DNA from 3 places in the Exiguobacterium sp. s46 genome. Region 1 is predicted to be linked to each of the others. Evidence: a T-box and tRNA genes for the amino acid it is inferred to sense, from the RefSeq annotation. Region 1 holds a T-box; the other regions hold tRNA genes.
The links. The T-box of region 1 lies ahead of KNQ08_RS08240 (valine--tRNA ligase). A T-box ahead of a tRNA ligase gene usually reads a tRNA of that ligase, here a tRNA-Val.
Positions count from the first base shown of each region.

Region 2: it has a tRNA-Val gene. The T-box ahead of KNQ08_RS08240 (valine--tRNA ligase) is inferred to sense a tRNA for this amino acid. The anticodon was not compared.
Region 3: it has a tRNA-Val gene. The T-box ahead of KNQ08_RS08240 (valine--tRNA ligase) is inferred to sense a tRNA for this amino acid. The anticodon was not compared.

Region 1 is NZ_JACSMY010000001.1:1,558,827-1,569,867, forward strand. It holds gene KNQ08_RS08240 (valine--tRNA ligase) at 1-2,113, opposite strand, end outside; T-box leader at 2,164-2,393, opposite strand; gene hemL (glutamate-1-semialdehyde 2,1-aminomutase) at 2,448-3,758, opposite strand; gene hemB (porphobilinogen synthase) at 3,755-4,744, opposite strand; gene KNQ08_RS08255 (uroporphyrinogen-III synthase) at 4,741-5,421, opposite strand; gene hemC (hydroxymethylbilane synthase) at 5,411-6,337, opposite strand; gene hemA (glutamyl-tRNA reductase) at 6,421-7,761, opposite strand; gene KNQ08_RS08270 (AI-2E family transporter) at 7,976-9,118, opposite strand; gene KNQ08_RS08275 (glycosyltransferase family 2 protein) at 9,146-10,579, opposite strand; gene KNQ08_RS08280 (HEAT repeat domain-containing protein) at 10,569-11,041, opposite strand, start outside.
Region 2 is NZ_JACSMY010000004.1:83,612-94,652, reverse strand. It holds gene KNQ08_RS15005 (aldehyde dehydrogenase family protein) at 1-1,334, shown strand, start outside; gene KNQ08_RS15000 (tautomerase family protein) at 1,390-1,779, shown strand; gene yidD (membrane protein insertion efficiency factor YidD) at 1,878-2,171, opposite strand; gene KNQ08_RS14990 (quinone oxidoreductase family protein) at 2,276-3,241, shown strand; gene KNQ08_RS14985 (YhgE/Pip domain-containing protein) at 3,393-5,711, shown strand; gene KNQ08_RS14980 (TetR/AcrR family transcriptional regulator) at 5,698-6,252, shown strand; gene KNQ08_RS14975 (sterol desaturase family protein) at 6,269-6,904, opposite strand; gene KNQ08_RS14970 (hypothetical protein) at 7,031-7,309, shown strand; gene KNQ08_RS14965 (metallophosphoesterase family protein) at 7,345-8,079, opposite strand; gene KNQ08_RS14960 (PTS sugar transporter subunit IIC) at 8,440-9,462, shown strand; tRNA gene KNQ08_RS14955 (tRNA-Val) at 9,560-9,632, opposite strand; gene KNQ08_RS14950 (efflux RND transporter permease subunit) at 9,818-11,041, shown strand, end outside.
Region 3 is NZ_JACSMY010000004.1:68,620-79,660, forward strand. It holds gene KNQ08_RS14865 (ornithine--oxo-acid transaminase) at 1-25, shown strand, start outside; gene KNQ08_RS14870 (CsbD family protein) at 177-374, shown strand; gene nagE (N-acetylglucosamine-specific PTS transporter subunit IIBC) at 592-2,100, shown strand; gene KNQ08_RS14880 (EamA family transporter) at 2,122-3,024, opposite strand; gene KNQ08_RS14885 (YkyA family protein) at 3,125-3,766, opposite strand; gene KNQ08_RS14890 (polysaccharide deacetylase family protein) at 3,782-4,408, opposite strand; gene yhfH (protein YhfH) at 4,820-4,966, opposite strand; gene KNQ08_RS14900 (nitroreductase family protein) at 5,152-5,778, shown strand; tRNA gene KNQ08_RS14905 (tRNA-Val) at 5,918-5,990, shown strand; gene KNQ08_RS14910 (YdhK family protein) at 6,037-6,588, opposite strand; gene KNQ08_RS14915 (HAMP domain-containing sensor histidine kinase) at 6,736-8,085, shown strand; gene KNQ08_RS14920 (response regulator transcription factor) at 8,087-8,737, shown strand; gene KNQ08_RS14925 (histidine phosphatase family protein) at 8,754-9,320, shown strand; gene KNQ08_RS14930 (phytoene desaturase family protein) at 9,379-10,866, opposite strand; gene KNQ08_RS14935 (methyltransferase family protein) at 10,883-11,041, opposite strand, start outside.

The DNA of each region.
Region 1 (11,041 bases):
TGATCGTCTCACCTTCATGCGGTAAGTGTTGCCAGATTTCTTCCGTGATGAACGGCATGAATGGATGCATCAGACGCATGATCCGGTCGAGCGTATAGGCAAGAACCGAACGCGTCGTCTGCTTCGCTGCTTCATCTTCCCCGTTGAGCGGTAATTTCGCCATCTCGATGTACCAGTTACAGAAGTCTTCCCAGATGAAGTGATAGAGAATACGTCCCGCTTCACCAAACTCATATTTGTCCGACAGACGCGTCACATCGTCGATCGTCGTCTGTAAGCGTGTCAAGATCCATTTATCTGCGAGTGACTTCTCACCTGTCAAATCGATCTGATCAAACGTTAGACCATCCATGTTCATCAAGGCAAAACGGCTTGCGTTCCACAGTTTGTTCGAGAAGTTCCATGTTGCTTCGATCTTTTCCCAGTAGAAACGGAGATCGTTCCCTGGCGTCGATCCTGTCGTTAGGAACCAACGAAGTGAATCGGCACCATACTTCTCAATGACATCCATCGGGTCGATTCCGTTCCCGAGGGATTTCGACATCTTGCGTCCTTCCGAATCACGAATCAATCCGTGGATCAAGACGTCTTGGAATGGACGTTGTCCTGTAAATTCATACGATTGGAAGATCATCCGTGATACCCAGAAAGCGATGATGTCATAACCCGTAACGAGTGTCGATGTCGGGAAGTATTTTTGATAATCCGCTGCGTCCGTGTTCGGCCATCCCATCGTCGAGAACGGCCAAAGCGCTGAAGAGAACCACGTATCAAGAACATCGTTGTCTTGCTCCCAGTTCTCGATATCGGCTGGTGCTTCCTTGCCAACGTATACTTCGCCTGTTTCTTTATGGTACCAAGCCGGAATCCGGTGTCCCCACCAGAGTTGACGGCTGACACACCAGTCACGGATGTTTTCCATCCAGCGCACATACGTGTTCTCAAAGCGTTGTGGAACGAAGTTGACCTTGTCTGGTCCTTGTTGCTCCTCGAGTGCTTTTTGCGCGAGTGGTTCCATTTTGACGAACCATTGGAGTGAAAGATACGGCTCAACGATCGCGTCTGAACGCTCCGAGTGACCGACAGAGTGCAAGTGTGGTTCGATTTTGATTAGAACACCTTCTGCTTTTAAATCTTCAACGATTTGTTTCCGGCATTCGAAGCGATCCATACCTTCGTATTTCCCTGCGTTCTCGTTCATCGTTCCATCTTCATTCATGACGAGGACACGTGGTAACTCGTGACGGTTACCGACTTCGAAGTCGTTCGGGTCGTGCGCTGGTGTAATCTTAACGACACCTGTACCGAACTCCATGTCGACATAGTCATCGGCAACAATCGGAATCTCGCGACCAACGATTGGTAACGTGATTGTTTTTCCGACGAGGTGAGCATAACGCTCATCCTTCGGGTTCACGGCGATCGCTGTATCACCGAGCATCGTCTCAGGACGTGTCGTCGCTAGTTCAACGTGACCTGAACCGTCCGTTAGTGGATAGCTGAAGTGATAGAACGCACCTTCGATATCCTTGTAGATGACTTCGATATCCGAGATCGCTGTTTTCGTCGCTGGGTCCCAGTTAACGATGTATTCGCCGCGGTAGATCAAGCCTTTTTCGTAAAGTTTCACGAAGACTTCTTGAACCGCTTCCGACAATCCTTCGTCGAGCGTGAAGCGTTCACGCGAATAATCGAGTCCAAGACCAAGTTTTGCCCATTGTGCACGGATCGTTGACGCGTACTCTTCTTTCCATGCCCATGATTGCTCAAGGAATTTCTCACGACCCATTTCAAGACGTGATTGTCCTTCTGCCCGCAGTTTTTGTTCGACTTTTGCTTGCGTCGCGATACCGGCATGGTCCATTCCTGGTAGATAAAGGACGTCAAACCCTTGCATCCGCTTCATCCGTGTCAGCATATCTTGTAACGTCGTGTCCCACGCGTGACCAAGGTGCAATTTACCTGTGACGTTCGGTGGTGGAATGACAATCGTGTACGGCTCTTTTTCTGGATCCTGATCGGCTTTGAAATAGTCACCTTTCACCCAAAAGTCGTACCATTTTTCTTCCGTTGCCTGCGGATCATACTTCGTTGGCATTGATAATTCCTGCATCCTGATCGCTCCCTTTTTGTCCATAATAAAAACGGCTTCTCTCGTCCTATGCTAAGGACGAAAGAAAGCCGTTGCTTTTTTCCGCGGTACCACCTTAGTTCATCCAAAATCGGATGCCCTCGAGCCACGTAACGTGTGGAGGACGGATATCGCTCGTAAGACTCACGATACCAGCTCGTGGGGTGACCTTCCTCCTGTTCGCCCGTCACATCTTTCAGCCAAGGATGTGTTCTCTACACCGGTACGAATACAGGATTACTCTTCCCGTCATCGCTGTTGCCATTTTCTTCTTTACTCATTTTAGCCGAGAGTTCAAGTAATCGTCAAGAACTGCTTAACGACCAAATTCAACTTGGAGTTCTTGGAACGTCAATTCGACGGCTTCGATCGTCCGTTCGATGTCTTCGTCCGTATGGGCGATCGACAGGAAGAGACCTTCGAATTGTGACGGTGGTAAGAAGACACCACGCGCCGCCATCTTTTGATAATACGAACGGAACATCTCAAGGTTCGATGTTTTCGCTTTTTCGAAGTTCGTGACACGTTCATTCGTAAAGAAGACACCAAACATCGCGCCTGCGCGGTTCGTCGTCAGCGGAATGTTATATTTCGCCGCAGCATTCAGGTAGCCTTCTGACAAACGGCTCGCTTTCCGGTCGAACTCTGCATAGTGTTCTGGTTTCAATTGTGTCAATGTCGCTAGACCCGCTGCCATCGCGAGTGGGTTCCCGGATAATGTACCCGCTTGATAGATTGGACCTTGTGGTGCGATCTGTTCCATAATGTCACGACGTCCGCCGTAAGCCCCGACTGGCATGCCGCCGCCGATGACTTTACCGAGACATGTGATGTCCGGTGTGACACCGAAATGTCCTTGCGCACAGTGGAATCCGACACGGAAACCGGTCATGACTTCGTCAAAGATCAATAAAGCGCCGTTTTCCGATGTGATCTCCCGTAAGCCTTCGAGGAAGCCTGGTTCTGGTGGCACGAAGCCCATGTTCCCAGCAGCCGGTTCGACGATGACACCAGCGATATCGTCGCCGTGTTTTTCGAACGCGATCCGGACAGCGTCCAAATCGTTGTATGGAACCGTCAGCGTCATGCTCGCGATTTGCGCCGGAACGCCTGGTGAATCCGGTAGTCCGAGTGTCGCGACACCTGACCCTGCTTTGATCAAGAGCGAGTCGCCGTGACCATGGTAACAGCCTTCGAATTTGAGGATTTTCGTCCGACCTGTATAGCCGCGTGCGAGACGAAGGGCAGCCATCGTCGCTTCTGTCCCTGAGTTGACCATCCGGACGACTTCGACCGATGGAACACGGCTGATGACGACTTCCGCCATCGCTGATTCGATTTCCGTTGGTGTCCCGTAGCTCCAGCCACGTGTCGCTTGTTCTTGGATCGCTGACGTGACGATTGGATCGGCGTGACCAAGGATCATCGGTCCCCATGACAAGACGTAATCGATATACTCTTTTCCGTCGATATCATAGAGCTTCGATCCTTTCGCATGATCTGCGAAAATCGGTGTCATCCCGACCGATTTATAAGCACGAACCGGGCTGTTGACGCCACCCGGCATGAGCGGGAGCGCCCGCTCGAATGCTGCTTTTGATTTTGAGTTCTGGTTAATTAAGCTCATTTCGACCCCTCCAGGTAACGACAAATGTCTTTTGCGAAATAGGTGATGATTAAATCAGCGCCTGCTCGTTTAAAGCCAAGCATCGTCTCAAGGACGATTCGTTCTTCGTCGATCCAGCCGTTCAAGGCTGCTGCTTTCACCATGGCATACTCACCCGATACGTTATAGGCGACGATCGGTAAATCGATTCGTTCACGCACATCACGAATGATATCCATGAAAGCGAGCGCTGGTTTGACGATCATGAAGTCAGCTCCTTGATCGACGTCCGCTGTTGCTTCACGGAACGCTTCACGACGGTTCGCTGGATCCATTTGGTAGCCTTTCCGGTCGCCTTCTCCTGGTGCGGAGTTTGCCGCATCACGGAATGGACCATAATAAGCAGACGCATATTTAACGCCGTAGCTCATGACAGGAATATGGCTGAAGCCATTCTCGTCCAACCCTTGGCGAATCGCTGCGACGAATCCGTCCATCATTGATGATGGAGCGATGACGTCAGCACCCGCCCGTGCTTGCGAGATCGCTGTCTTGACGTGGAGCGGTAATGATGCATCATTATCAACCGTACCATCGGCGACGATACCGCAGTGACCCGTTGACGTATATTCACATAAGCATGTGTCGGCAATGACCGTTAGCTGCGGTGCAACCTTCTTAACGAGACGTGTCGCTTCTTGAACGATCCCATGATCGTGAAACGCACCTGATCCTTGCTCGTCTTTTAAATGGTCGTGCGGAACACCGAATAAGATGACGGATTCGATTCCAAGTGCAACGACTTCTTCGATTTCAGCCGTCAAGTGATCGAGTGATAAGTTGAAGACGCCAGGCATCGAGCTGACTTCGCGTTTGATATCTTCGCCTTCAGCGACGAAGATCGGATAAATCAAATCTGATTTATGCAATTGATTCTCGCGGACGAGTGACCGGAGTGATGCGGTATGACGCAAACGACGGTGACGTGCGTATTCTAATGTGTTCATGCTGATTCCTCCTCAATGATACGATCAATCATGCCGTCTACCGTGAATTCACGGGCGACATGGATCGGTTGAAGTCCGGCTGCTTTTGCTGCTTGCTCCGTAATCGTCCCAATGACGATGAACGTCGTCTGTGGGGATAATGGAGCAATCGCTTCGACAGCGGAAGGACTCTGCAGTCCAATATAGGCGGCAGTTCTGACAAGTGCTTCAGGTAGCCGACGGGTGACGGTTTCATACGTGATGATATCTTCGACCGTATATCGATTCAGTTTTCGTAACTGATCGACCGGTGCTTGCCGGGATCGGTTCCCTCGTGCAAAGACGATATGATCGCCGTCAGACAAGTGTGGTCCGAGTTCTGCGACGAGTGCGTCTCCTGTAAAGGTCGACGGACAGAAGTCTGCTGTTCGACCGTACTTCGCAAGTGCGTCTGCCGTCTTTCGTCCGACGACCGCGATACGCGTTTCTGCTAATTCAGGCAACGCATCAGCAATCCGGTGGACACCATTCGGACTCGTCACGATGAGCCAATCAATTCCCTTCGGCAATGTAAACGAAACCGGTCGCGTTTCAATGACAGGATAATGCACTGACTCGATCGCGACGGCGCGCAGTCGCGCCATCTGCTCGGTCGTCGGTGGTCGGCTGCCCGTGAAGAGTACCTGCTTACAAGTCATCCGGAAGTGTCGCGAGAATCTCACGACCGCCCGAAGCAAGCAGACGTTCGGCAACATCTTGACCGAGTTGCATCGGGTCTAGACCTGATTCGCGCTCGAGTAGGATTTGCTCTCCATCGACGGATCCAATGAATCCGACGAGTGTCGTTGACATGTCTTCGTTGATCGTTGCAAATCCACCGACCGGAACGTGACAACTACCTTCGATCGCCGCTAAGAAAGCGCGCTCTGCGTAAGCTACTTTTTCTGTCATCTGATCATGGATCAGGTGCAAGAGATCACGTACTTCTTGGTCATGTTCGCGACATTCGATACCGAGGATTCCTTGACCGACGGCTGGAATCATGTCATCTGTCGAGAGATATTCCGAGACGACGTCTTCAGACCAACCCATCCGTTGTAGACCAGCTGCTGCGAGTAGGATCCCGTCAAACGGACCATTCTTTAATTTATCGAGTCGTGTGTCGATGTTTCCACGAATCGATTCGATTTTTAAATCAGGGCGGAGTTTTAGCAATTGCGAGCCACGACGTAAGCTACTCGTACCGACAACCGCACCTTCCGGCAAGGAAGCAAGACCTTCGCCTGTTTTCGTAATCAAGGCATCACGCGCATCGACACGCGCTGGTGTTGCACCGATGATGAGACCGTCCGGTAATTCAGAAGGTAGATCCTTCATGCTGTGAACGGCAAAATCGATTTCTTCGTCAATCATCTGTTGCTCGATCTCTTTTACGAATAATCCTTTACCGCCGACTTTCGAGAGCGTCACATCCAAAATACGGTCCCCTTTTGTGATGATGTTCTTGATTTCGAACTCATACGGCGCGCCGGCTTGTTTCAACTGGTCAATGACCCATTTCGTCTGTGTCATCGCTAGCTTCGAGCTTCGCGATCCAACAATGATTTTTCGCATGCTAAAATCCCCCTGTACAATGATAAAGGGGCGGCACAAGTCCGCCCCATGCATTTTCTATTGTAACACAAATCGTGCTTTGTTCACCGGTTCACAGCTTTTGCGGAAGGTGTCGTCTCTTCTGATGTCATCACGTCATCTTCGAGCCCTTCGAACAAGTCTTCGTTAAGTGCGAACGTATCCATGAACTGCGCAATCCGCTCATCGGCATCTGGCTTCGCTGCCGCATCTTTAATATAAGACAACGGTTCACGCAACAACTGGTTGATGATTGATTTCATGTGTTTGCCAATGACGGTTTTTTCACGTTTCGACATCTCCGGTAACTTCCGTTCCAAGCTTTGCATCGTTTCTTGTTGAATCCGTAACGCCTGGTCTCGTAATTCCGTGATGATCGGCACGACACCAAGTGTCGTCATCCAACCTTCGAACTCAGCGATTGCCGCTTCAATCCGTTGTTCGATCTTCGCTGCTTCCTTCATCCGTTCCGCCATGTTTTGTTGGACGATTGATGTCAAATCATCGACATCGTACAAATGAACACCTGGCAAGTCACCGACGGTCGGTTCAATATCGCGTGGTACGGCGATGTCGATCAAGAGGAATGGACGATCGTGACGGAACAGCTGTGCTGCCGCGATGTCTTCCCGTTTGATGATGGCACGTTTTGCACCCGTTGAAGAGATGACGATGTCTGCCCGAAGCAAACCGCACTGCATCTCGTTAATCGAATGTGCCGATCCTTCGAACCGATTCGCGACCTCTTCTGCTTTAGCTAACGTCCGGTTAAAGACCGTGATATCGCGTGCCCCTGCTTCATATAGGTTAAGCGTCGTCAATTCGCCAGTTTCTCCCGCACCGATGACGACGATTGATTTATCTTCAAGCGATCCGAGTAACTGTTCGGCAAGCGTGACAGCAGCAGCACTGACAGAAACGGCATTTTCACCGATTCCAGTTTCTGCGTGAGCCCGTTTGGCGAGCGTGACCGCTTCTTTGAAGAGTTTATTGAAAACCGTTCCTGTCGTTTCAAGCTTTTGCGCCATGAAGAAGCTTGTCTTGACTTGACCAAGAATCTGCGTTTCACCGACGATCATCGAATCAAGCCCACTTGTCACGCGGAACAGATGCTTCATCGCATCAAACCCTTCATGAATGAAGAGATACGGCTCGAGTTCCTCCATCGTCAAACCGAACCAGTTTGCAAGGAAACGTTTCGTATAATACCGTCCTGTATGTGGCTGATCCGTCACGACGTACAGTTCCGTCCGATTACATGTCGAGACGATGACACTTTCAAAAATACTTTTTTCATCGCGCAATGCGACGACCGCTCCCTTCATCTCATGCTCCCCAAATGAGACTTGTTCGCGTATTGATACAGGCGCTGTTTTGTTATTCAAGCCGACCACTACGATATGCATGCGCTCTACCCCTTACGTCCAAAGATTTCGTTCCGATCTATCTTTTCGTTCTCTATCCTACATTATAACCATTATAAAAAAGATTCCAATCAATTTATAAACTAAAATGAGTCGAAGTTGTGAAATCTTCTTCATTTTTTCTCTTCTTCTACCTTATCCCTCTCTCATGAAAATCACAAACCCTCTGCTCCTAAAAAGAGCAGAGGGTTACACTTTACTTCAAGGATTCAGGTGATACCGTCACGTCCGGTACGTCGAGACGCTGCTGACGTAAACGATAGATCCGAGCGATATTTTGAACGACGACTTTTGAAACTGCGTATGTTGGAACCGCCAAGATGACACCGATGATTCCACCGATTTTCCCAGCAACGAGCAAGACGATGATGATCGTCAACGGATGAACCTTGAGTGTCTTTCCTTGGACATAAGGAGAAATCAAGTTCGACTCGATTTGCTGCGCGACGACGATCGTGATGATCGCATAGACGGCTTTAATCGGATCATCGATGAACCCGACGATGACCGCCGGTACGGCACCGATGTAGGGACCAAGATACGGAATGATGTTCGTGACCGTACAGAATAAGGCAAGCAGTAACGCATATTGAATATCTGCGATGAAGAAGCCAATCAATGACATGAGACCGACACAGATCGAGACGATGACCTGTCCATTGACATAATGCTTCACTGTCACGTGCATGTCGTGCAAGATTTTACGCGTTTCTGTTTCATAGCTTTTCGGCAACAGCTTCACGACGGAATCCGGAAACTTATAGCCGTCAAGCAACATGTAAACTAAGATGAACGGCACTAAGACGATGATTAAGACGGTCGAAGAGATGACACCGAAAATCGTTCCGACAGACGTCGAGACAGACTTAAAGACTGTACCGATATACGATGTTGCTTCATTCGTCCACTTGTCAAACAAGTCCGTGTTCTCGTGAACCCATGTCGAGATGAATCGGTTGTTCATCAATTGATCGCGTAAATTTAAAGTCTGATCACGCAATTCAACGACGAGTGTCGGAATGCTCGTCGCAAAATCCGTCACCTGTTCGACTAAGATGGGTCCGATTGATGCAACCGCAATCGTCAGGATCGAAATGAAACCAAGCAAGACGATTAGCACGGCAAGACCACGCTTCTTGACTCGTTTTTGTAGTGCGTCCACAATGCCAAGCGTAAAGTAATAGAAGATCCCTGCGATGATCAATGGCGGGAAGATCAAGGCTAACATGACACGAATTGGCTGGAATAAAAATGAAATTTTCGTTCCAACCCAGATGACGAGAAAAATCACTAATATCCAGATTAATGCTTTAAACCACTTGTTTCGTAACAACTCCACCTAACTTATCCCCCTCATACCTATTCGTCAGCCGACTTTTTCCTCGGTGACGTCTTCGAGACGCTGACGCTCCATCTGACCCCAGTTTCCTCGACCAGTCAAGAATTGAATCAATCCTCCTAGCTTGAAGAAGACGAGAATCGGACGGTACCAGAACGACTCGGTTAAGGACCATAGATACAACCGAATCAATTCCTTGACGTTCTTGAATCGGTGCATCGTCCACTCTTCCAATAATACGGCACCTGCTGACAATAGGGAACCATAGAGTAAAGCGACGACCAGCAAGACGATCCCAAATTCAAAGTTGAGTGTACCGACGAGTAGGTTGAGCGGAATGATGAAATAACCGATCAGTTCGACGATTGGTCCGAGTAGTTCAATCAAAAAGAAATACAACATCGAGACGCTACCAACAGAACCATATTTCGGATTGCCAATCATTCGTTTATGCGTCCACAACGTCTCAGCAAGACCACGATGCCAACGTGTTCGCTGTGACCGTAACACTTCCATCGATTCTGGAGCCTGTGTCCAGCAGACTGGCGCCGGAACGTACTCGATGCGTTTATCGAGCTTATTTTCCTTCATGTACCGGTGTAAGCGGACGACAAGCTCCATGTCCTCACCGACGAGACCTTCTTTATATCCACCAGCCTGTACGACAATATTCTTTTGGAACAATCCGAAGGCGCCGGAGACGATCAATAAGATATTGAAACGACTAAGACCAAGGCGACCGAACAAGAATGCACGGAAATACTCGATCATCTGCATCAGGACGATCCGTTGCTTCGGTGTCCGAATCTCAACGATTTCGCCGCCTTCAATCGTACAACCGTTAACGAGGAAGATCGAACCACATGTCGCGACGACTTCTTCATCTGACTCAACGATCGGTTTCATGACTTTTAATAACGCATCGCGCTCTAAAATCGAATCCGCGTCGAGCGAACAGAAATAGGGATAACTCGAGTAATCAATACCGGCATTCAAGGCGTCTGCCTTTCCACCATTCTCTTTATCGATGACAATCAAACGACTATCAATGCGGGAACGGTAGACTTGTTTGACCGGCTTTGAACCAATCAAGATACGTGGATATTGAATTTCTTTTTCCAACTCATACGCGCGAAACAGCTCATCCATCGTTCCGTCTTTTGAACCATCGTTAATGACGAGTACCTCATGCTCTGGGTAGTCAAGGGCTAGCAAGGCTTGGACACTTGAGACGATCGTATATTCTTCATTATAGGCTGGAACAAGGATACTGACCGGTCGTGTATAGAGAGACCGCATCAATGGTAAATAGGAGCTTTCTTTTCGGCGGAACCGTTGCCGTCGCACCATCTGAGCAGAAATCAGATACAGCGTCGAATAGAATACGATGACGAGTAACATATAGATCAATACTGTCCATGAGAGGACTTCAATAATGGCTTGGATTGTCTCAGACGACATGATGCTTCATCTCCTTTGCCAACCGTTCGGTCGCTTTTTGACGCGCATAGCGGTCGGGGTGTGTACTTGAAACCTTCGCCAACTGTTCGATCCCACCACAAGCAAGTAACGCATCAAAGGCTGCCGTCCGGACCCACCATGATCGACTGCCGACAAACGGCAGGATCGCTGGTATCGCATCATCTGGAACGACGTGCTCTAAGAAACGAAGGGCAAGCATTTGCTCAACCCAACTTGATTCTTCTTCCAAGTAAGGCACATACAATTTCCAGTCTTCCTCAAGTCCAATCCGTGTGAGCGCGCGAAGGGCTCGCTTTCGGACTTCTGGATTCTTATCAGTCGTTTTATCGCGTACGAGCGCGATATAACGTGTCTCATCTCGATCAAAGATCAACTGGAGTATTGCTAGTCGAAACGATAGTGTAAGTTCATCGAACGATGTGACCCATTCTTGTAAGTCGT
Region 2 (11,041 bases), on a different contig from region 1:
AAGATTTAGATGACGCTTATGAAGCGGCTCAAGTCGCTCAAAAAGACTGGGCGAAAGTTCCTGCTTTAAAACGTCAAGGTCTCATCGAAAACTTCTTGAAAGTCTTGTACGAAGAGAAAGAAACGATCATCGAATGGTTAATCAAAGAGTCCGGAAGTACACGCATCAAAGCGGAAGGTGAATTCCTTGCTTCTGTCTTGATCGTCAAGGAAGCTGCGACATTCCCACTTCGGATGCACGGTGAAATTCGTCCATCGGTCGTACCAGGCAAAGAAAACCGGATTTACCGTAAAGCACTTGGTGTCATCGGTGTCATCAGTCCATGGAACTTCCCGTTCCACTTAGCTGTACGGTCGATCGCTACTGCCATTGCCATCGGGAACGCAGTTGTTGTTAAACCGGCTACGGACACACCTGTTTCAGGTGGATTAATTTTTGCTAGTCTATTTGAAAAAGCTGGATTGCCAAAAGGTGTCTTGAATGTCATCGTCGGTCGCGGTTCAGAAATCGGTGATGCTATCGTCGAACATCCTGTACCACGCTTGATTTCATTCACAGGGTCAACTGAAGTTGGTCGTCATATCGGTGAACTTGCTGGTAAACACCTGAAGAAAACAGCGCTTGAACTTGGCGGAAACAACGTCTTCGTCGTACTTGATGATGCTGATCTCGATCGTGCGGTCGAATCTGCTGTCTACAGCAAGTTCTATCACCAAGGTCAAATTTGTATGTCGACGAACCGAATTCTCGTCGCTTCTTCGATTCATGATGAATTCGTTGAGAAATACGTCGCTCGTGTAAAAGAGCTACAATACGGTGATCCATCACATGATCGGACACAAGTCGGACCACTCATCAACCAATCACAAGTTGAACGGATTCTTGAAGATCTCGAGAAAACAAAAGCTGCGGGTGCAACCGTTCGTGTCGGTGGTGAAGCAAAAGATAACGTCATCGCACCTACTGTCGTCACTGGTGTTACGAATGATATGCCACTCGCTAAAAATGAAATCTTCGGACCGGTCGCTGTCATCATCCCGTTCGATACGGATGAAGAGGCACTTGAAATCGCGAACTCGCTTCCATACGGATTGAGCGGCGCTGTCCATGGTTCTTCAATTGAACGCGCGACTGCCTTTGCGCTTGAAGTCGAGACGGGTATGATTCATATCAACGATCAATCGGTCAACGATGAGCCACATATGCCATTTGGTGGTGAAAAAGATTCAGGACTCGGTCGCTTCAACGGCGAGTGGGTACTTGAAGAATTCTCGACTGTCCAATGGTTGTCTGTCATGCACGATCGTCGTCAATACAAACCATTCTTTGAGTAATATAAGAGTAGGGTTTTCCCCTATTCTACATAATTTTGTTAAGGAGTGATTTCACATGCCGTTATTACGATTCGACGTCATTGAAGGACGTTCAGAAGAAGAGTTGAAAACGTTACTCGACACCGCACACGATGCGATGGTCGAAGCATTTGATGTGCCGGAGCGCGATCGTTATCAAATCGTGCATACGCATAAAGCGCATGAGATGGTCATTCAAGATACAGGACTCGGATTTGAACGGAGTAAAGATATCGTTCTTATTAGTGTGACGAGTAAAACGCGGACGGAAGAGAAAAAACAACGTCTCTACCAATTACTCGCCGAACGCTTACAAGCAAACTGCGGACTCGCACCGACTGATTTGATGGTGTCGATCGTCGAAAATGATGCAGCCGACTGGAGCTTCGGTCTTGGCGAAGCACAGTTTTTAACGGGTAAACTATGATCGTCTGTAAGTAGAACAAAAGGGAAGTATGTTATCGGTAATTTCCGGTAACATACTTCCCTTTATTTGTTCTTACTTCATTAAACAAGAGCGAACCTTCACATGACTTGCTCCTTCGTTTCTTCCGCCTTCTCCCGTGGATTTTCCCGTTGCAGCGGTGCTTTCCAACTAAATTGATCGGGTTCTGGAACAAAGTCAAGGCCTCCTGGATGGAACGGTTGGCACCGTAACAATCGACGCGTCGTCAAATAACTACCTTTTACCGAACCATGGCGTTCAATCGCCTCCATCCCGTAATGGGAGCATGTTGGATAGAATCGACATGTGGCTGGCTTCATGGGAGAGATGACTTTCTGATAAAAACGAATTCCTCCCATTAAGACACGTTTCATAACGTCCCTTCTTTCCTCTTTTTTTCTAGTGTAACGCATCTGTCCATCATTTTCAGATGTTCTGCCTTATACTAAAAGCAGATTTAAAAGAAGGATGTGTTGAGATGAAGGCATTAACTTTCCACGAATTCGGAGGTTCTGATGTATTACGCTTCGAAGACGTACCAACGCCAACAATCACTGAACAGGAAGTTCTGATTGAAATGAAAGCGATCGGTCTGAATTTTGCAGACATCTATCGCCGAAAAGGAAACTATCATTTAGAAGGACAGCCTCCCTATATTTTAGGTTACGAAGGTTCAGGTATCATCACTGCGGTCGGTACAGCTGTTTCAACGTTCCACGTAGGTCAACGAGTTGCTTTTGCGGACGTTCCGCTTGCGAATGCTGAGTACGTCGCAGCACCCGTCGATAAATTGATTCCGCTTCCTGATGGTATCTCATACGAAACAGCAGCTTCTGTCTTATTACAAGGGTTAACAGCGCATTATTTAACTCGAGATAGCTATCATGTCCAACCGGGAGATGTCGTCTTAGTGCATGCAGCTGCCGGTGGCGTTGGTCAGTTGTTGACACAGCTCATTCGTTTACTTGGCGCAACTCCGATTGGATTGACGTCTTCTCCTGAGAAAGCACAGATCGCTAAAACTGCGGGCTGTGAATCTGTCTATTTATATTCTGAGAACTGGGTCGAGCACGTGCTCGCGCAAACTTCTGGTAAAGGAGTTGATGTGGTCTACGAATCCATTGGTTCTACCTTAATGGATAGTTTCCATGTCACAAAAGTCCATGGAACGGTTGTTTTCTATGGTATGGCAGGCGGCGATCCCGTATCTGTCGACCCTCGCTTCTTGATGGATACATCCAAAACATTGACGGGTGGTGACCTTTGGAACGTATTAACATCTTCTGAAGAACGAATCCGTAGATCTGGTGAATTATTTGATTGGATTCTATCCAATCATCTCACCCTGTCTTCTCCTACAACATTCAGATTATCTGATGGCAAAGCAGCACATGACTTTTTAGAAAGTCGACGCAGTACAGGAAAACTACTTTTGCTTCCTTAACTCGTTTTTCCAAGACGGCTCCCTGCGAGTCGTCTTTTTTATGTGAAATTAGAATTATCGATTGATTTTTTTTAATGAAGAGAGTAAAGTAAATCTCATCAAAACCTAAAACCCAAATAAGTTTTGAGTTTTAGAAAGGGGATTTGTATTTATGTTTCGCTCAGAATGGAAGAAATTGAAGAGTCCGATGATGATTGTTGTCATTCTCGCCCTCATCCTCGTACCGTTTCTCTACAACTCCATCTTCTTATCTGCATTCTGGGACCCATACGGTCAAACAGAAGATATCAAGGTCGCTATCGTCAACGAAGACAAGGCGACGAAGTTTAAAGGAGAGAAAGTCGACATCGGGGATCAATTCGTCGACAAACTCAAAAAAAATGATGATTTTGATTGGCAGTTCTTATCTAAGGACAAAGCCGAAAAAGAATTACGTGACGGCAAAATCTATATGACGGTCGTCATCCCGAAGAACTTCTCTAAAAATGCAACGACACTACTCGATGATCATCCGAAGAAGATTGAGTTGGAGTATTACTTGAATCCAGCCAAAAACTACTCGGGCACACAAATTTCGAGTACGGCTGCAAAACAATTAAACGAAAAGATCCGAAAATCCGTGACGAAACAATACAGTAGTGCGATCTTCGGTGCGTTAAAGAAAATCGCAAACGGTATGGAAAAGGCATCGGACGGTTCTTCTAAACTAGAAGATGGCAACCATAAAACAGCGGATGGTGCCAAAACACTAGCAACGAATCTTGGAAAACTTGCGGATGGAAGTCTGACACTGTCCGAAAAACTTGGCGAAGCCAATCAAGGTTCGAAAAAACTCAGTGACGGCGTCACGACACTCGACGAAAAGACTGCCCTCTTCGCCCAAAAAACGGGTGAGTTGTCTTCTGGGTTGAACACGCTAGACGAAAATGGTGGCAAATTACAAGCCGGTGCTGCACAACTAGAAGACGGAGCAACGAAACTCAGCGGTGGCTCGACACAAGTCCGTCAAGGGGCAGAACAACTGGCTGCAGGTACGGCTCAGCTTAATGAAAAAATCCCTCAATTGACGGATGGATTAAATCAATTGGATGAAAAAGCACAAGCTGCCAACGCCTTTTTAACGCAACTTAATCAAGATGCTGAAAAAGCGAAACAAGATTTACGAGCACGTCGTGAAGCCCTTGAAGCAAACGTTGCGCAACTAAAAGAAGTCATTTCTGCTTCTGAACAGTTATCGGATGAAGAAAAACAAACGTTACTCGGTTCTATCGGTTCATTAGAAGAAAACATCCAAAATCTCGCCGCCCAAGAAGGCGCGATTGATCAGAGTCTTGCTCAAGCAACGGACGCGACGAAAAAAATTGGTCAACTGGCTGCAGGTGGTCAACAAGTCGAATCAGCTGTATCACAACTGAACGCAGGTCAAGTGAAACTCGTCGACGGTGCGAAACAAGTCGAGTCTGGTGCACAACAATTAGCAAGTGGTCAACAAACATTCAATGAAAAACTCGGTCAATATACTGCAGGTGTGCATAAAGCCGCAACAGGTGGCGCACAACTGGCTGACGGGGCTAATCAGCTTTCAGATGGCACACATCAACTCCAAACAGGTGCTAGCGCGTTAAATAACGGGTTAGGACAGTTGGCTTCTGGTTCAACTACGATTACGGACGGAATCGGCAAAACGACCGATGGGGCTTCGAAAATCGCGGATGCCAACACAAAACTTGAAGATGGTGCTAAAACATTGAAGGATGAGCTCAGCAAAGGGGCTAAGGATGCAACCGTCAAGCCGACGAAAGAGCGGGATAATATGCTCGCAGAACCCGTCGTCTTAAAAGAACATGACTATTCGACGGTCAACAACTACGGTTCTGGTTTATCAGCTTATATCCTTAGTATTGCCTTATTCGCAGGTGCCTTGATGTTCTCGTCTGTCTATCAGATTCGTCCAGAACATGGTGAAAGTCTGACATGGCGCTTCCTTGTCGGTAAATTATCACTCATCTTACCGATTGGAGCCTTACAAGGTGTCGCAGCGGCTACAGCCATCGTTTATGTCCTGGATGCTGATGTCGCGAGTGTTCCTGCGCTCTATGGATTCGCTGCCTTAACAGGTATGACGTTCATTACGATTCTGTTCACGCTCGCGATGCTACTCGGTCGCGTCGGACAGTTCCTTGCCTTCCTACTACTTCTGCTTCAAATCGGCGGTAGTGGTGGTACGTTCCCAGTCGAGATGACGCCAAGCTTCTTCCAAGCCATCCATACGTTCTTACCAATGACGTATTCAGTCGGCGGATTCCGTGAAGCTCTTGGACTTGGTGTGACAGACGCCCTCATCTCAAACAGTCAAGTCCTTGCGACCATCTTAGTCGTCGCGTTGATCATCAGCTTCGTTGGAGGGCTCGGAGCCAAGCGAATTTTACTCTCAACGAAAGTGAGACGAAAACAACATGACACAGTCTGATAAAGAAACATTGATACTGGACTCAGCGATGGCTTGTTTTTCTGAACTTGGTTATAAAGGTACGACGATTGAGCGTGTCGCCCGACGCGCTCATGTCGGGAAACCGACCGTCTATCAATTGTTCGAAAGTAAACTCAACCTGTTCGAATCACTCGTAACACGTGTGCTGCAAGAGATGAAAGAAGAAGCAGAACGCGCTTACGTCGAACATGCGACGGTAGAAGAAAATAAGCAAGCAATGATCGACGCTATCGTCTATCATCAGCAACAACATTTGTTCATTCTTCAAATCATCGAAGAAACACGTAATCTCAAATTACAAGAAATGCAAGAACTACGGACACGGATCGAACGGCATGTCGTCGAATATCTTAAAACGCTACTCGAGACTCGCCTTGGACAAGATGATCGTGACGTACCAGTCGATGTCACCGCCTTTCTGATTTTCCGGACGTACATTGCGTTAATTGCCGAATGGCCATTGATTGCTCGACCGTTAGAATTAGATACGATTCGTCGTGCCATGCTACGCATTTTATGAATCAAAAAACCGCCGATCAGCTGATTGGCGGTTTTTCATATTCTTGATTCTTTTCTAAATTCCGTGCCGTTTGACTAGAAGCAACTGTTTTTTCATCCTTCAGTGTGCCAAACAACCAATCCCCTACCGGATTCGATACACCAAACCAATAGTGTTCATTTTTGAAATGATGTAATAGATGCGTCTTTTTCATCCATTTTCCAAAGCGTGTTCTCGGTTTCAGCGGAACGTGTGCCACGTAATGTTTCCATTCATACACAAGCAACATGACGATCAATCCACTCGCGGCTGCAGCTGTCGAGACGACAGATTGTGTCAGAAGATAGGTCAGAGCCGCAAAGAAACCAAGGTTCGGCAAGGAATACCAGACAGGTAAAAACAACAGATGCAGTTCATTCGGATGCGCATGATGATCGTAATGAAGTCGTTTCAACAATTTTCGTCCAAGCGCATTTTTAGGTGGTGGTAAATGGAACAAAAAACGATGCGTCAGGTATTCACTGAAACTAAAGACGATCAGTCCAAGACAAAAGAACAGTAAAATCGACCAATGAAAAGGCTGAGCAATGGTATAACTACTTATTCCAATCAGTAGTACGAGCATGATCAAAATATCCGGAAATAGAAAAAAACGGCGATAGATGTCTGACATAGATGCCCTCTCCTTTCTTTTTTCGTTACAGCGTCTAATCGTACGTTCATCGATTCGTCATGTTTTTTACTTCAAGTCGTGTAATCATTCTCACTCTTTCCCTTATACTAAATAGGGAATGGAGTGATGATCGCTTTGAGTTTATCGACCGGAATCATCTTCGTGTTACTCGCCTATACACTCATGTCGCTCTACGACATGTGGCAGGTATATCGGACTACTAGCAAGCTTTGGATGTTTGTATTATTTCTTGCAACATTGATCAGTCTCATCGTTGCCTTTTTTGTGGCCCCTGTCCTTGCGCTATTCTTTTACTGGCCACGCCATCCATTGAAACGAAACATCGGTATCGTGTTACTGATTGTCGTGTGCCTCATCTCAATTACGACGAAGCTATCTGCTTAATCGACTTCCTTCATGAACTACTCATGAAGGTTTTTTCATGTCCTACTACCGAAGAAGAGACGGCGCATCAACTCACGTTCCGGCATCTCCGTCGTATTGAGGACGTCTAAAAATGGTCGATCATCATATGGAATCTTCAGGATTTCTGAACGGACTTGATCCTTCTCCCAATCGATAATTGCTACTGGAGCAATAGCTGTTTCCTGACATCCAAGTGCACCTGGATTAATAAAGAGCGTTTGCTCTGTCTCGACTTGTTGCGCTGGATGATGATGACCGAATCCAATGATCCGCGCCTCACTTCCAGCAAACAGGACGGATAAGTTTTCTTTCGTTCCATCCACCGCTTGCTTTAACGGCTCTTCACCAATCTTCTTCGTCTGGTCGGCATAAGCATAGTGCGTCAGGTGCATCGTTTGTTCCTGATGCATGATATTTAAGACACGCGGTAATCGTTCCAAATACTTTTGATTTTCTTGCGTCAACGTATCCGCAATCCATTGGTGGTGCTCTTTAGCATGGCGGTAACTATCGGGATAGTTCTCCCCACGGATTAAAGCAAGGACACATTCATCATGATTCCCAGAAATCGTTTGAATATCAGGTCGTTGCTTCAATAGATCAATGACTTCATTATGCTCTGGTCCAATGCCGACAAGATCACCGAGACAATAGACGGCATCGATATCTGGTTGTTGATCAAGATAGGACAATACCGCACGTAATGCTGATGCATTGCCATGAATATCTGTAAAAAGCATCACTTTCATGTAAACGCCTCCATTGTTGTTACATTGGGATTTCCTGATGATACCGTGAATTCCTGTCAGATTTCAGGAAAAAATAAATTGTCAGAAAATATTGATTATTATTCAAGAGCGTGTTAGGCTTAGAAAAATTCACAGAGAGGGGCACGATCGAATGATTCCGACGCAACAGCCATTTAACCAAGTTGGACGACTGATTATTCTATGCATGAGGGACTGAAAACTTTTCCGATGATGAAACGGAAATGATTTTTGGGCCCTTCTTTCGATGCATCGAATGAGGCGCCCGCACAGAATGAGTGGCGCCTATCCCAAAAACGGATAGGCTTTTTTCATGGCAAAAAATAGAGATAGATAGAGAGGATGACAACGTTGAAAGAATATGCGATGGATCGAATGGTAAAAGTATCAGCTGGAATGGCAAATGCCGTTCTTGTAACACTCGGTGTCGGACTCCTGATTGAGACGCTCGGAAATCTTCTACATATCCAAATGTTACTGACGATTGGTGGTGTCGCAAAAGTACTACTCGCACCTGCGCTTGGTGCCGGTATTGCCTTTCAGCTCGGAGGAAACACACTTGTCCTGTTCAGCGCGATGATCGCAGCGACGATCGGTGGTGCCGCTCTTCAATCGACTGCTTCTGGACTCGTTCTTGTACCCGGTCAGCCAATCAGTGCGTTACTCGCAGCTGCTGTCGCTGTATACGTCGGAAAACGCATGACTGGAAAAACGAAATTTGACATGATGGTCATCCCGATGAGTGCTGTCCTTGCTGGCGGCGTGACTGGAATCGGTGCTGCTGCCGTCACGACACCACTCCTTACAAAATTCAGTGCCATGATCACAGCATCCGTTGAATCATCTCCAATCGCAACTTCTCTTGTCATTGCACTCATCTTTAGCGTCTTATTGATGTCTCCTGCTTCGTCCGCTGCACTCGCTATCGCTTTGCAACTTGATCCTGTAGCAAGTGCCGCTGCACTGATTGGCTGTTCCGCTCAATTCGTCGGCTTTACGTTGATGGCATACCGTCAGACGGATCCAGGTGGTTTGATTGCTTCATTCTTTGTAACACCTAAAGTACAATTCCCGAATATCGTTAAAAATCCACGTCTTGTCGTTGCACCGTTTCTCGCAGCGATGATTTCAGCTCCTGTCGCGACGCTTCTACTCTCTTTGAAAGTACCGTACGAACTCGCAGGACTTGGATTAAATTCGATGATTGCCCCACTCAATATCTTCGTCAACCAAGGTCCTCAGGCGTTCCTCGTTTTCTTCTTGACTGGTGTCGTTCTACCTGGTGTCTTGACGCTCGTCTTCTATCGATTGACGACTGTCGCAGGGTGGACGAAGCGTGGCGATCTTCATCTCGAAATTCAATAAAACAATTTACCTCCCTTCCAACTATTCCTGATTGATTTCGGGAATAGTTTTTTTAACGCAAAAAAAATCGCCCCTTCGAAAAGGAACGATTTCGGTATGATTCTGACTGGGCTCGAACCAGCGACCTCTACCCTGTCAAGGTAGCGCTCTCCCAGCTGAGCTACAGAATCATGCTGTGTTGTTACTGGGTATGTTTTTATTATAGCAGCATATCGAAAAGTGTAAAGCCTTTTTCATAAAAAAATTATCTTTTTTCAAAAAGATCTTTTTAAATAAAAACAGTTTTAAAGTTGCGGGTTCTATGAGTGTCCTCTACTATGTAAATAAGCACATATAAAAAGAAAGGAGCGTTCATATGAACTTTTTAACCCGATTTAGTTTGAAGAACTCGGTTGCTGTCTTCATCATTGCAATCCTATTGATTTTAGGAGGCGTGTATTCCTTCTCACAATTAAAAGTCGACCAGTTCCCGGAAATCGAGTTTCCTCAGATTTCAATCGAAGCGGTTTACCCTGGTGCATCACCTGACGATGTCGATAAACAAGTCGTCTCAAAGCTTGAAACTTCTCTAAAAGGAATTGAAGGGGCTACCAAGCTAACAAGTTCTTCTTATGAAAGTATCGGTATCTTAAACATCGAATTCCCGTTCGATACTGATATGGATAAGGTCGAACAACAAATCGATGCTGCCATCCAAGATGCGAATCTACCGGAGGAAGCAACGACGAAATTGAATCGTTTGTCATTTGGTTCATTCCCGATCTATAACATCTCTTTCTTTAGTAAGGATGGTAAAGACATCGAAAAAATCCTAAAGGAAGATATCGAACCTGAACTTAATAAGATTCCAGGAATCAACAGCGTTTCGGTTGGTGGCTATAAGGATGATCTCGTTCAAATCACCGTCGATAAGGAGAAAGCGACGGAAGCGGGTCTCTCGCTCTCGAGCATCAAGGAACAAATCAATGGAAAGTATGTCTCGTTCCCATCTGGTCAGCTATCAGAAAACGATTCGAAAATTCCGATTCGCGTTGAGGAAAAACTAGAAAATCTAGATAAACTCAAAAATCTACAATTGACACCTGCTGCAGGTGCGACTAGTTCATCAAGTAACGGTCAAACAGGTGGTTCATCTGCTGGCGGTCCACCACAAGGTGCAACGCAAGGTCCACCAAGTACAACAGGTGGAGCAGCTGCAGATCAGGCGTCTGAACCTGCAGAACCGATTCGCCTAGAGGATATCGCAAAAATCGAAGCCGTCTCACAACAAAGTGAAAAAACGCGTTACGATTTAAAAGATTCCTTATCGATGGCAATCACGAAAAAACAAGATGCCAATACAGTCGAAATCGCAGATGAAGTCACGAAGATTCTCAATAAATATGACGACCAAGTCGACTATACGATTGGGATTGATTCAGCGAAGGATATCGAGGAGTCCGTTGCGACACTCGTCAAAGAAGGATTACTTGGTGCCCTCTTCGCATCACTCGCTGTTCTGTTATTCTTGCGGAATATCCGCGCGACGATCATCGCCATCGTCTCGATTCCATTATCATTACTCATCGCCGCTATCTTC
Region 3 (11,041 bases), on a different contig from region 1:
GTTAGGTGTTTCCGTCGCCCAGTAAATGAATAGATTCATCGAACAACAGTGGACGAGATGTTCACTGTTGTTTTTGTTTGGATGAGTGTTGGTTTTTCTTCAGGAAACGTTTGAAAATCAGTGACAAGGGAACAGACAACTATCGCAAAAAAAACTTTTAAACGGGGGTAATGGTTATGTCAAACAACAGTGGTCTCAATAAAAAAGCAGATGGTCTCGTCGATAAAGTAGCAGGTAAAGCGAAAGAAGCGCTCGGGAAAGCAACAGGTGATAAATCAACAGAACGCGAAGGTAAAAAAGATCAAGTAAAAGGTGAGGCGAAGAAAACCGTCGGTAACGTCCAACAAAATTTCGAAGATACGAATCGTCGCTAATACTGTCTTAACTAAATAAATAAATAAATCCGGACTGAGTAATCACTCTAGTCCGGTTTTTAGTGTCTGCTATAATGAAATTTTATATCACCTAAAAAGATGAGAAATAATTTGTATAAAGGTCTAGTCATTTAGTTGTTTATGTGGAATAATAAAAAACGTAAAAGCGTTTACATTGTTCTGTCATTATCGTTTTATTCAGGAAAGGGTGAAAGGTATGTTGCAGTTTCTACAACGAATTGGTAAAGCCTTGATGCTACCAATCGCAGTACTACCGGCTGCGGGAATCGTGCTCCGGTTAGGTTCGGCGGATATGCTTGATATTCCGTTGATGGTAGCAGCAGGAGGGGCTATTTTTGATAACCTGCCATTGATTTTTGCCATTGGTGTCGCGATTGGTCTATCGATCGATGCGAGTGGAGCAGCGGGTCTTGCTGGGGCCATCGGGTATCTTGTCTTAAAAAATGGCGTCGACTCGATGAACAAGGATTATTCCAGCGCACAGATTCAGGCGAAGTATGATGCGATCGCTGCGATCGTCAATGATTCCTCGACTAAGGTCGACGGAGCGACACTTGGTTCGATCGCGAATCAGGCGACACTCGGTTCGACCGTTAATATGGCGGTATTCGGTGGAATCATCGCGGGTATCGTCGCAGGACTTCTATACAATCGGTTCTATAACATTAAGTTACCGGATTGGTTAGCATTCTTTGGTGGTCGTCGTTTCGTTCCAATCATTACATCAGCGGTCATGCTCGTACTTGCTTTCATCTTTGGTTATGTCTGGCCGTTCATCGAGCAAGGCATCAACGGTGCTGGTGAATGGATGGTTGGTCTTGGTGCAGGAGGCGCTGCTCTGTTTGGATTCTTTAACCGTCTCTTGATTCCTGTCGGCTTACACCACGTCTTAAATAATATTTTCTGGTTCGTCTTCGGTTCATATGAAAAAGCAGATGGTACGGTCGCGAACGGTGACATCGCGCGCTTCTTCGCTGGAGATCCGACAGCTGGGATTTATCAAGCAGGCTTCTTCCCAATCATGATGTTCGCCTTACCGGCTGCAGCTTTTGCGATCGTTATGGCTGCGCGTAAAGAAAATCGAAAAGCAGTTGCTGGAGCGATGATTGGTCTTGGACTGACGTCCTTCTTGACAGGGATCACGGAACCAATCGAGTTCTCGTTCATGTTCTTATCACCTGTTTTATATGTCATTCATGCGGTTTTAACTGGTCTATCGATGGCAATCGTTAACTTACTCGGTATTTTACATGGCTTCTCCTTCTCGGCTGGTTTCATTGATTACGCCTTAAACTTCGGGATTGCCACAAAACCATTACTTCTCATCCCGGTTGGTCTCGCGTTCGCGGTCGTCTATTACTTCCTGTTCTACTTCATGATCACGAAATTTGATCTGAAGACACCAGGTCGTGAAGATGAATCGCTCGTCACAGACACGGGAGTCGTTTTGACAGATTCAGACGATAAATATGAGCAACAAGCAGCACGCATCTTTGCGGGACTAAAAGGAACAGAAAATGTCACGTCGATTGACAACTGTGCGACACGTTTACGTCTTCAAGTCAAAGATCCAAGCATCATTGACGAAGCAGCGATTAAAGCGGCTGGAGCAAAAGGTGTCATGAAGATGGGGGCGACTAGCGTGCAAATCATCATCGGCACGGACGTCGAGTTCGTTGCGGATGCGATGAAACGACAGAAGTAAAGAAAACGACCTTTCCTGAGCTCAGGAAAGGTCGTTTTGCTGTACGTTCGCAACAGCTGCTGTTTTGCTTGAGCGATAGATTGGATAAAAGATTCCGATCAAGATGATGACGATCCCGATCCATTGGGAACTCATCAGATGTTCTCCTAAAATTAAGACAGAACAGATGACTGCTGTCGGTAGTTCAGCCGCTCCAAGTAAAGAAACGCTTGCTGGGGAAAGATGAGGGGCGCCAGCAGCAAATAAGAGTGGTGGTAAAATCAACGCGAACAGACCGAGCGGAATCGCGTATAACAGAAGTCCATTTTCGAAGTTCGCAGAGGACAAGAATGTCGTCGGTGGATACATGGTCATGACGAAAGCAAGACCACCTGTCATCATATAAAAACTTTTCTTGATGACGGGTAAATGATTGGCGATGCGTCCACTAGCGAGTAAGAAAATTGAGAAGCTGACAGCTGCTCCAAGACCGAATAATGTTCCACGTAAATCGAGTGGACTCGAGTAAGCGGCACTCGCAAGAATGGCTCCGCCAATCAGTAGAATCGCGGACAGGAAATGCGCGCGAGTAGGTAAACGTCTGAATGCGAGCGCATCGATGACGACACCGATCCAAGTAAATTGGAATAAGAGAATGATCGCAACGGATGCGGATACAGTCTGAAGACTTTGATAGTACAGATAACCGGTTGTACCACTTGAGATACCGATCAGCATGAGCAGACCAGCTGTCTTGAGATCGAGACGAAGATTTTTCGTAAATAAGGCAAGTCCGAAAATCATGAGCCAGCCGAAGAAAAATTGACTACCTGAAACGGCTGCTGAGTTAAATCCAGCGGCATAAGCGAGTTTGACGATCGTTGAGAGGACACCATAACTGATAGCGCCAATCAGAACGAATAAGGTTGCTTTTGAACGATGCATGAATAAATTCCCTCCATTTTTAATAAAAACCACACAAAAAAGGTTGCAACAGGGCCTTGTCCAGGTTTTTTGGACAGGGTTTGGTTGCAACCTGTGTGATTTATTGAGTTGATGTGTCGAGCAAACGATACAGCTGGGTTTTCGTTTGATTATACTGAACGGTCAGCGCATTCCACTTCTTTAATGACGCGGTAGCTTTCCGTGTTAAACGATTTAAATCCGCTGTTGACTCATCAATCTTAACGAAATCCGGTTTTTTCGTCAAGCGTGAAAGCACTTTCTTTTCAGCGTCCATCGCTTGTCGATACGTTTTCGAGAACGTTTGAAATGTCTGCTGGCGTTCCTTGATGATTGTCACTAAGGCAGTTCCTTCTGTTTTTGCTTTACCATCAAGTTGGTTGACAGCATCCTTCAATTCTTCAAGATCGAGTGCAGCGTACGTTTCCTTACGTAACGTTTCTTCTTGTTTCAATAAAGCAAGCCGTTCGTCATTTAAGGCTTCTAATTCCTCTCGTTCATTTTGAGAGCGTTTGATTTCTTCAGCACCTGCATCAAGAACGGCTTGGTACGTATTAACTGAAATTTCATCCTTACGAGCACGTTGATCAGCTAGCGTGAATGCCTTCTCTTCACCTTTCACTTGTTGCTCTAGCTGTTCATGAAGAGAGGCTGGTGAATCGTTGGAACAGGCAGCGAGTCCAAAGCTCGACAGGAACAGTACTGCTACGAATGTTTTTTTCATCTGGATAGTAACTCCTTATAAATTCGAGTGTTGCGCGAAGTTGTACGGAATATGGAAATCTTCATCATAAATCGCGAATTGATAGCCTTTTTTCTGAAGTCCGGCAACAATGGCTGGAAGTGCCTTGATGGCTTGTGGTTGTTCATGTAAGAGTATGATTTCAAACGGACGCTCTGCTCGCCGAATGACCGTATTCGCTACTTCTTTTGCACTATCTTTGTAATACCAGTCCATTGAATCGATTGACCAGTCCCACACACGGAAGTCTGCTGAATGAATGGCAGATGCCATTTTTTTCGTGATGCCGGGATCAGAGCCATAAGGTGGTCGTGTCAAATGTGGTGTTAGCTTCGTCAACTCATGGATTTTCTTCTGAACACTTTGCATCTCTGAGACATACTTTCCTTTTTCGTACAATGTATCGTAATCGTGTGTTTCCCCGTGTAATCCGATATAGTGTCCAGCTTTAGCAGCAGCTTTGACTTCTTGCGGAAAAGCATCTACTTGTGATCCGAGATAAAAGAAAGTGGCACGAGTCTGAAGTTGATCCAATGTTCGAAGTAAGTCCGGTGTTAATGCGGATGGACCATCCTCGAATGTTAAATAAGCGACTTTTTTCGTCACACCATTCCATTTTTCCACGCGTGCTTTTTCCATATTGACGACAGGTACTTCAGTAATGGATTTACCTGTCGTAATGGATTGCTGTTCAGGAGTAAAAACGTATCGATAAGCGACATATCCCCCAACTCCGAGAAAAACAAGTGTGAGAAGTAAGAAAAATCGAGGGAAAAACTTTCTTTTTTTTGTACGCGGTCGTGGACCGAGTTCGCTAGCGTGGCTTGAGGTAAATGGATCCATCGTTGTCTGTCGCTCCTTTTGTCAAAAAATATCATATACAGATAATGTAACATTCTGACTGTTTCTTTTGTAACAAACAGATGACAAAAAGATGACGGAAAATCGATTTTTCTAAAAAATATCGATTTATTTAGAAAGAGTTTAAAAGAAATAAAAAAACAACCACTAAGTAAGTGATTGTTTCATGTGTTATTAGTGTTCTGTTACAGCACACTCATCGCATTCCGTTTGATAGGATTCACATTGTTCATCCATCTCTTTTCCGCAATGGGCACACGTCTTGACGGGAAGCTCACGATAGAATGCAGCAGATGCTTCTTGGTAAAGGGGTTGTTCCATGTGTTTTTCCTCCTTCAAAGTAAACGCAATGATCTTTTTTCTTGATTTTATTGTATTAGTACAGAAATTGAATGTCAACTATTGTTTTATAACAGTTAATTCATTTGAAGTACTGATAGAGGACAATGAAAAAGAGACATGCTACGATATCTAAGTAATCTGATAATGATAAGGGGGATTTACACATGACACAGGCAACACTTGATACAATACGTGTCTTAACAGAAAGACGTTCCGTTCGTCATTACGACGAAACGTTCAAGCTTTCAAAACAGGAAGTAGAAGAACTATTAGAATGGACGACAGCCGCGCCGAGTGCTTGGAATTTGCAACACTGGCATTTCACGGTCTTTCATTCGGAAGAAGCGAAGCAGCAGCTTGCACCGATCGCATACAATCAGCCGGCTATCACTTCGGCTTCAGCAGTCATTGCGATCTTAGGTGATGTTCAAGCTAATCGAAACTACAATCCGGTGTACGGGCCAGCAGTGGAAGCAGGTGGCATGACAGAGGATCTGTTTGATTCGATCAAGGCACAGGTAGAAGGCGCTTATCAAAGTGAGGCGTATGGACGCGACGCGGCTATGTCGAATGCGAGCCTTGCTGCGATGCAATTGATGCTTGCGGCAGAAGCGCGTGGATTATCAACACTCGCAATGGGTGGATTTGATCATCAACGTTTTGCGGAAACGTTCATCACCGAGTCACGGTATGTACCGGTCATGCTAATTGCTGTCGGAAAAGCGGTTGAAGATGCGAAAAAACGTCCGGCACTACGTTTACCGATTGATCGAGTATCAACCTTCCTGTAAGTCATTCAAAATGGGGGAAGCGGGGTTGATTCCCCCATTTTAAATTTTTTTATTTTTTTTCGGAAAAAGACTTGTCAGCCTTTTAGTTTCTTGATATATTAATACATGTCCTAGCAAGTACATAACGTACTGCAAACATGATTCTGTAGCTCAGCTGGGAGAGCGCTACCTTGACAGGGTAGAGGTCGCTGGTTCGAGCCCAGTCAGAATCATACCGAAAGCCCGCTTTTCCTTTATAGGAAAAGCGGGCTTTTTTTATTATTTCTTTATCTCATCCTCTGTGACCCATTTATGGTTTTTCACCATCTCTCCACCGTCCGTCGGTTCATAGTTCACCATGTAGACCGTCGTTTCCTTTACTTCATCAATCGTCGCTTTTGCTCCATCCATACCTTTCATATGATCCGCTTTGACAGTCGTTTCATCACCAACTTGCAGTGGTTTAGTTGGAACGGGATCGAGTTCTTCCTGAATGACCCATTTATGATTTTTCACCATCTTTCCACCAGTAGTCGGTTTGTAACTGATCGCATAGACGACGGTATCGTAAGCTCCCGCAATCGTTGCTTTAGCTCCGTCCATACCGTCCATATGATCCGTCGTCAACGTGACGTTGCTTCCTTTCGGATAAGTCGGATCACTGGCTTCCTTTAAACCGGATGGTAGCTTTCCGTCGCTCGAATGCATCATATCTCCATGAGACATATCGTGTGAGTCACTATTACTTCCATCGTTATTGGCGGATCCACATGCACCGAGCCAAAGCGTAGAACTAAGAGCAAGTGCGGTTAATGTCAATGATTTTTTCATATAAAACCCTCCTGAAGTCACTAGTCTTCTTTACTATACCCAGCGTATATGCAAATCGTGTGCAGATGAGGTGACAGTTTCGTTTGCCTGCGTCGATCGCGTTTTTTTTAGCTATACTAAAAGTGGAGAGAAAAAGGAGGAATCGTCATGCGTCGTATTTCATACTCAGTCGGAGGAATCGTGCTTGCGGCATTTTTAATTTGTGGCAGTGTGTTGTTTGGGACATTGTATTATCAGTTGTCTCAAACACGAACGCAGGAAGTAGTAGACGGTTTACTGAACCGAGGAAATACACACCGTGATGTCCTTGTCGATTCCTATGACCAAACGACGATGCGCCATGTCAGCATGATGGAAGCAGATTCATCGTTTACTGTGGTGATCACTGATGCAGATGGAAAACAACTCGAAGCGTCACGACCTTTGTCGAATGAGATGAAGAGCATGTTAGAGCATACGGATTTTGATTACCGTCAACAAGGAAAAATCGTGACGATGCGTGACTTTTTAATGACGGACAGTCCCATCAACATTGACGGGGAACATCGTGGTCATGTCTTCATGTTCGCTTCTAAAGCAATCGTAGATCACGTACTTGATCCGTTGAAACAGCAGTTTCTCCAAGTGGGTCTGCTAGCGCTTTTATTAGCAGGTGCGGCAAGCATTTGGACGACCCGACTCATTTCTCGTCCGTTGATTCAGATGGAAAAAGCGACAGCGCGTCTATTGGATGGGGAAGGTGGAGAGTTGCCGATTGATCGAAAAGATGAACTGGGACAATTGGCGTGTTCGATTCAGCAATTAAAACAAGATCTCGATTTTTTGAATCGGGAACGATCCGAATTTTTAGCAACCGTATCTCATGAACTACGAACACCATTGACATATATAAAGGGATACGCGGATATTCTCGAACGCCAAACGTTGACGCCGGATGAACAACAACGCTACATTACGATCATTCGAGAAGAAAGTCAGCAAATGAATGAATGGATTGAGCAATTGTTTTGGCTAGCACGAATTGACGCCAATGCTTTTATGATGGAGCGAAAACCTGTCGATGTCGAAGACTTGATTCATCAAGTGATACGATTGATGCGTCCAGACATCGAACAAGAAAATGTTTCGTTCGAGATAGAAGGTGAGCGATTAGAAGTGATGGGTGACGCTCAGCAGCTCCGTCAGATGATCGTGAATATCATTGAAAATGCACGGCGACATACGACGTCGGGAAAAATTATCGTTCGTTATGGTGTCAACGCAGTAGGGGCTTTCATTCAAATCGAAGATACAGGAGAAGGGATCGCTGCAGAATCTTTACCTCATGTAACGAAACGGCTCTACCGAACGGAAGCATCTCGTTCTCGAAAACATGGAGGAACTGGAATCGGACTCTCCATCGTTGAAGCAATTGCTCAGACACATGGTGCAGAATTGAACATCAAGAGTCAACTTGGACATGGAACACAAGTGACACTGCAGTGGAAGGAGAAATAAAATGCCGCATGTATTGATCGTAGATGATGAACCAAGAATGCTTGAACTGCTCAAACTGTATATTCAGCCGTATGGGTACACGTGTCAGCTTGTGGATTCTGCGCAACAAGCTCTTGATCTCTGCCGTCAGCACGTATTCGACCTGATTTTACTAGATGTCATGATGCCGGATATGGATGGCTGGACATGTTGTCGTCTCATTCGAGAACACTCTAACATCCCGATCTTGATGGTTACGGCTCGGAATCAACGGGAAGACATCATTCGGACACGAGAAGTAGGAGCGAATGATTACATATCAAAACCGATTCAAGAAGGGGAACTGATCGGGCGAATGGAAGTTTTATTACAGCAACAGTATGATGGTCTATCCTATGACCGGGAAAGCTATCGTTGTAGTTACCTCCAACAAAAGATTTCGTTAACGAAAACGGAATTTGAGTTGTTAGGTGTATTTTTAGATTCTCCACGACGTGTTTGGACGCGCGATCAACTAACGACGATGTTATGGGGAGCGGAAGCGTCTGTAGACGAGCGGACGATCGACTCGCATATCAGACATTTAAGAGAAAAACTACGTGTTTGCGGTTTTCCGATTGAACAGCATCTCGAAACAGTTCGCGGAATCGGATACCGCTGGACACACCAATAAAGGGGAAAATCAAAACATGACGACACTCTATTTCGTACGGCACGCACACTCGACATATTCACCAGATGAACGGAAGCGGTCACTTTCCGATGCAGGACAGGCAGATGCGATACGTTTACTTGAAACGTTTAAAGGGATTCCAATCGACAGATTCTACAGTAGCCCGTATCAACGGGCAATCGAGACGATTGCACCGCTCGCGGAGGCACGTCAACAACCAATCATTGAGGTAGAGGAACTACGAGAGCGATTGTTGGCACCGGGAGAGCTTGACGATTTTCAAGGAGCGGTCACATATGTATGGCAACATCCGAATGAAAATCCGTATGGAGGCGAAACGAACAAAGAAGCGTCGCAACGCATTCGACCATTCATCGACGAATTAGTGGAGAAGCATCCTGACGAAACAGTCGTTCTTGGAACACACGGAAATATCATGGTGCTACTTTTAGAAACATTTGATCCGACATTCGATTACGCATTTTGGAAGTCCTTACCGATGCCAGCCGTATGTCGAATGGATGTGAAATCAGGAGAAAAGGCGGACATTCACGTCGTACCACTTTTGACGAATACAAAGTAAAAAAGAGACGGAACTGATGCGTGAATCAGTTTCCGTCTCTTTTGTAATTGGAGAAATCTTAAGGTGTAGGAACAGCACCTTCATGTTTTCGGATCAAGTCAGCCGTCAGTTGACCGGACAATGTGACCATCGGTACACCGCCGCCTGGGTGTGTCGAACCACCGACGAAATAAAGTCCTTCGTACAAGTCACTCTTCGATGGAATCTTGAATCCACCATTTTTCTTCCGGTCGGCTGCGACACCATAAATCGATCCACCGTTTGGACCGTATAATTCCTTCAAATCTTCTGGGGTAAAGCGATATTCAAACTCGATCGATTCTCGAAGTCCATGAAGTCCCATCCGCTCCAGTTTATCGAGAACGACTTCACGGTACGCATCCCAGTCGACCTCACCTTTTTGAAGTGTTAGCGGTGGAACGTGTGTCAAGACGAATAAGTTATCCTTCCCTTCAGGAGCTTGGGAGGCGTCGGATTTTGACGAGACTCCGACGTAAATCGTCGGATCCTCAGGAGGGGTACCTTCTTTGAACATTTGGGCGAATTCACGCTCTGGATTTTCCGAGAAAAAGAAATTATGATGCGCTAGCCCGCGATACTCACGATTTACACCGAGCAGCAGGACAAGACCTGAAACGGAAGGGGCAAACGACGCTTGTAATTTTTTTGCCTGTTTTCGGGCTTTTTTCTCCGGTACGATCCGTTCGTAAGTCGGGATGACCTCAAGGTTTGAAACGACGATGTCGGCTGCATGAAACGTTCCGTTTGATAAGACGCCAACCGCTTTTTTATTTTCAAGGACGATTTGTTCAACGGGTGAGTTGAGATGAACCGTGACACGGAGCTCATCAAGCAACCGTTTCATGGCACGCGCGATTTGGTACATACCACCTTTGACATAATAGATGCCGAGTCCCATTTGAACGTAAATCATCTGATTGAAGACAGCAGGTGCCTGATACGGGTTGGAACCAACATACATGACCATATAGTTGAACAGCTGTTCGAGATACGGATCATTGAGATGTTTCTTTGTTCCGGTCGCGACCGTATTCATCGGGTCCATCTTTAATAAATCAGACATCGTATGGTATTTTTTTAAGTCCTTTAAATCTTCGAGACTGTATTTATAAAAACTGTCGAGGCACAAGTCGTACATTTGTTTGGAGTACCGGAACAATTCAACGAAATCAGCCCGTGACGAGACTTGTTCGACTTCTTCAAGCATTCCAGGTAAGTCACCTTTGACATCGATTTTTGTTCCATCCTCAAAGAATGTACGCCATTGCGGTTCAATGCGCTCGATTTCTAAGTAATCATCCAAGTTACGATGAACGCTTGAGAAGAGTTGTTCGAGTACCCAAGGCATCGTTAAGATGGAAGGACCGGTATCGAAAGTAAATCCCTTTCCACTCCGTTGATTCAGTTTCCCTCCGACGTTTGCATTCTTTTCAAGCATCGTGACTGCATAACCATCTCCAGCCAAACGAATGGCAGCAGACATACCAGCAAGACCTGCTCCAATGACAATTGCGCGTTTCTTCAAATGAATCACTTCTCCTTTAGTAGATGAATGGAATCAATCGTTTTCGTTTCGCAGCCCATACCGTATAGGCAGGTCCAAAACCTTTCGTTAACATCGCTTCCTCGATTCGAATCCGGTAGAGCAAGAAAATGAACATCAGAAGTCCAGAGAGAATGAAGAGTCCGGACTGACCGGT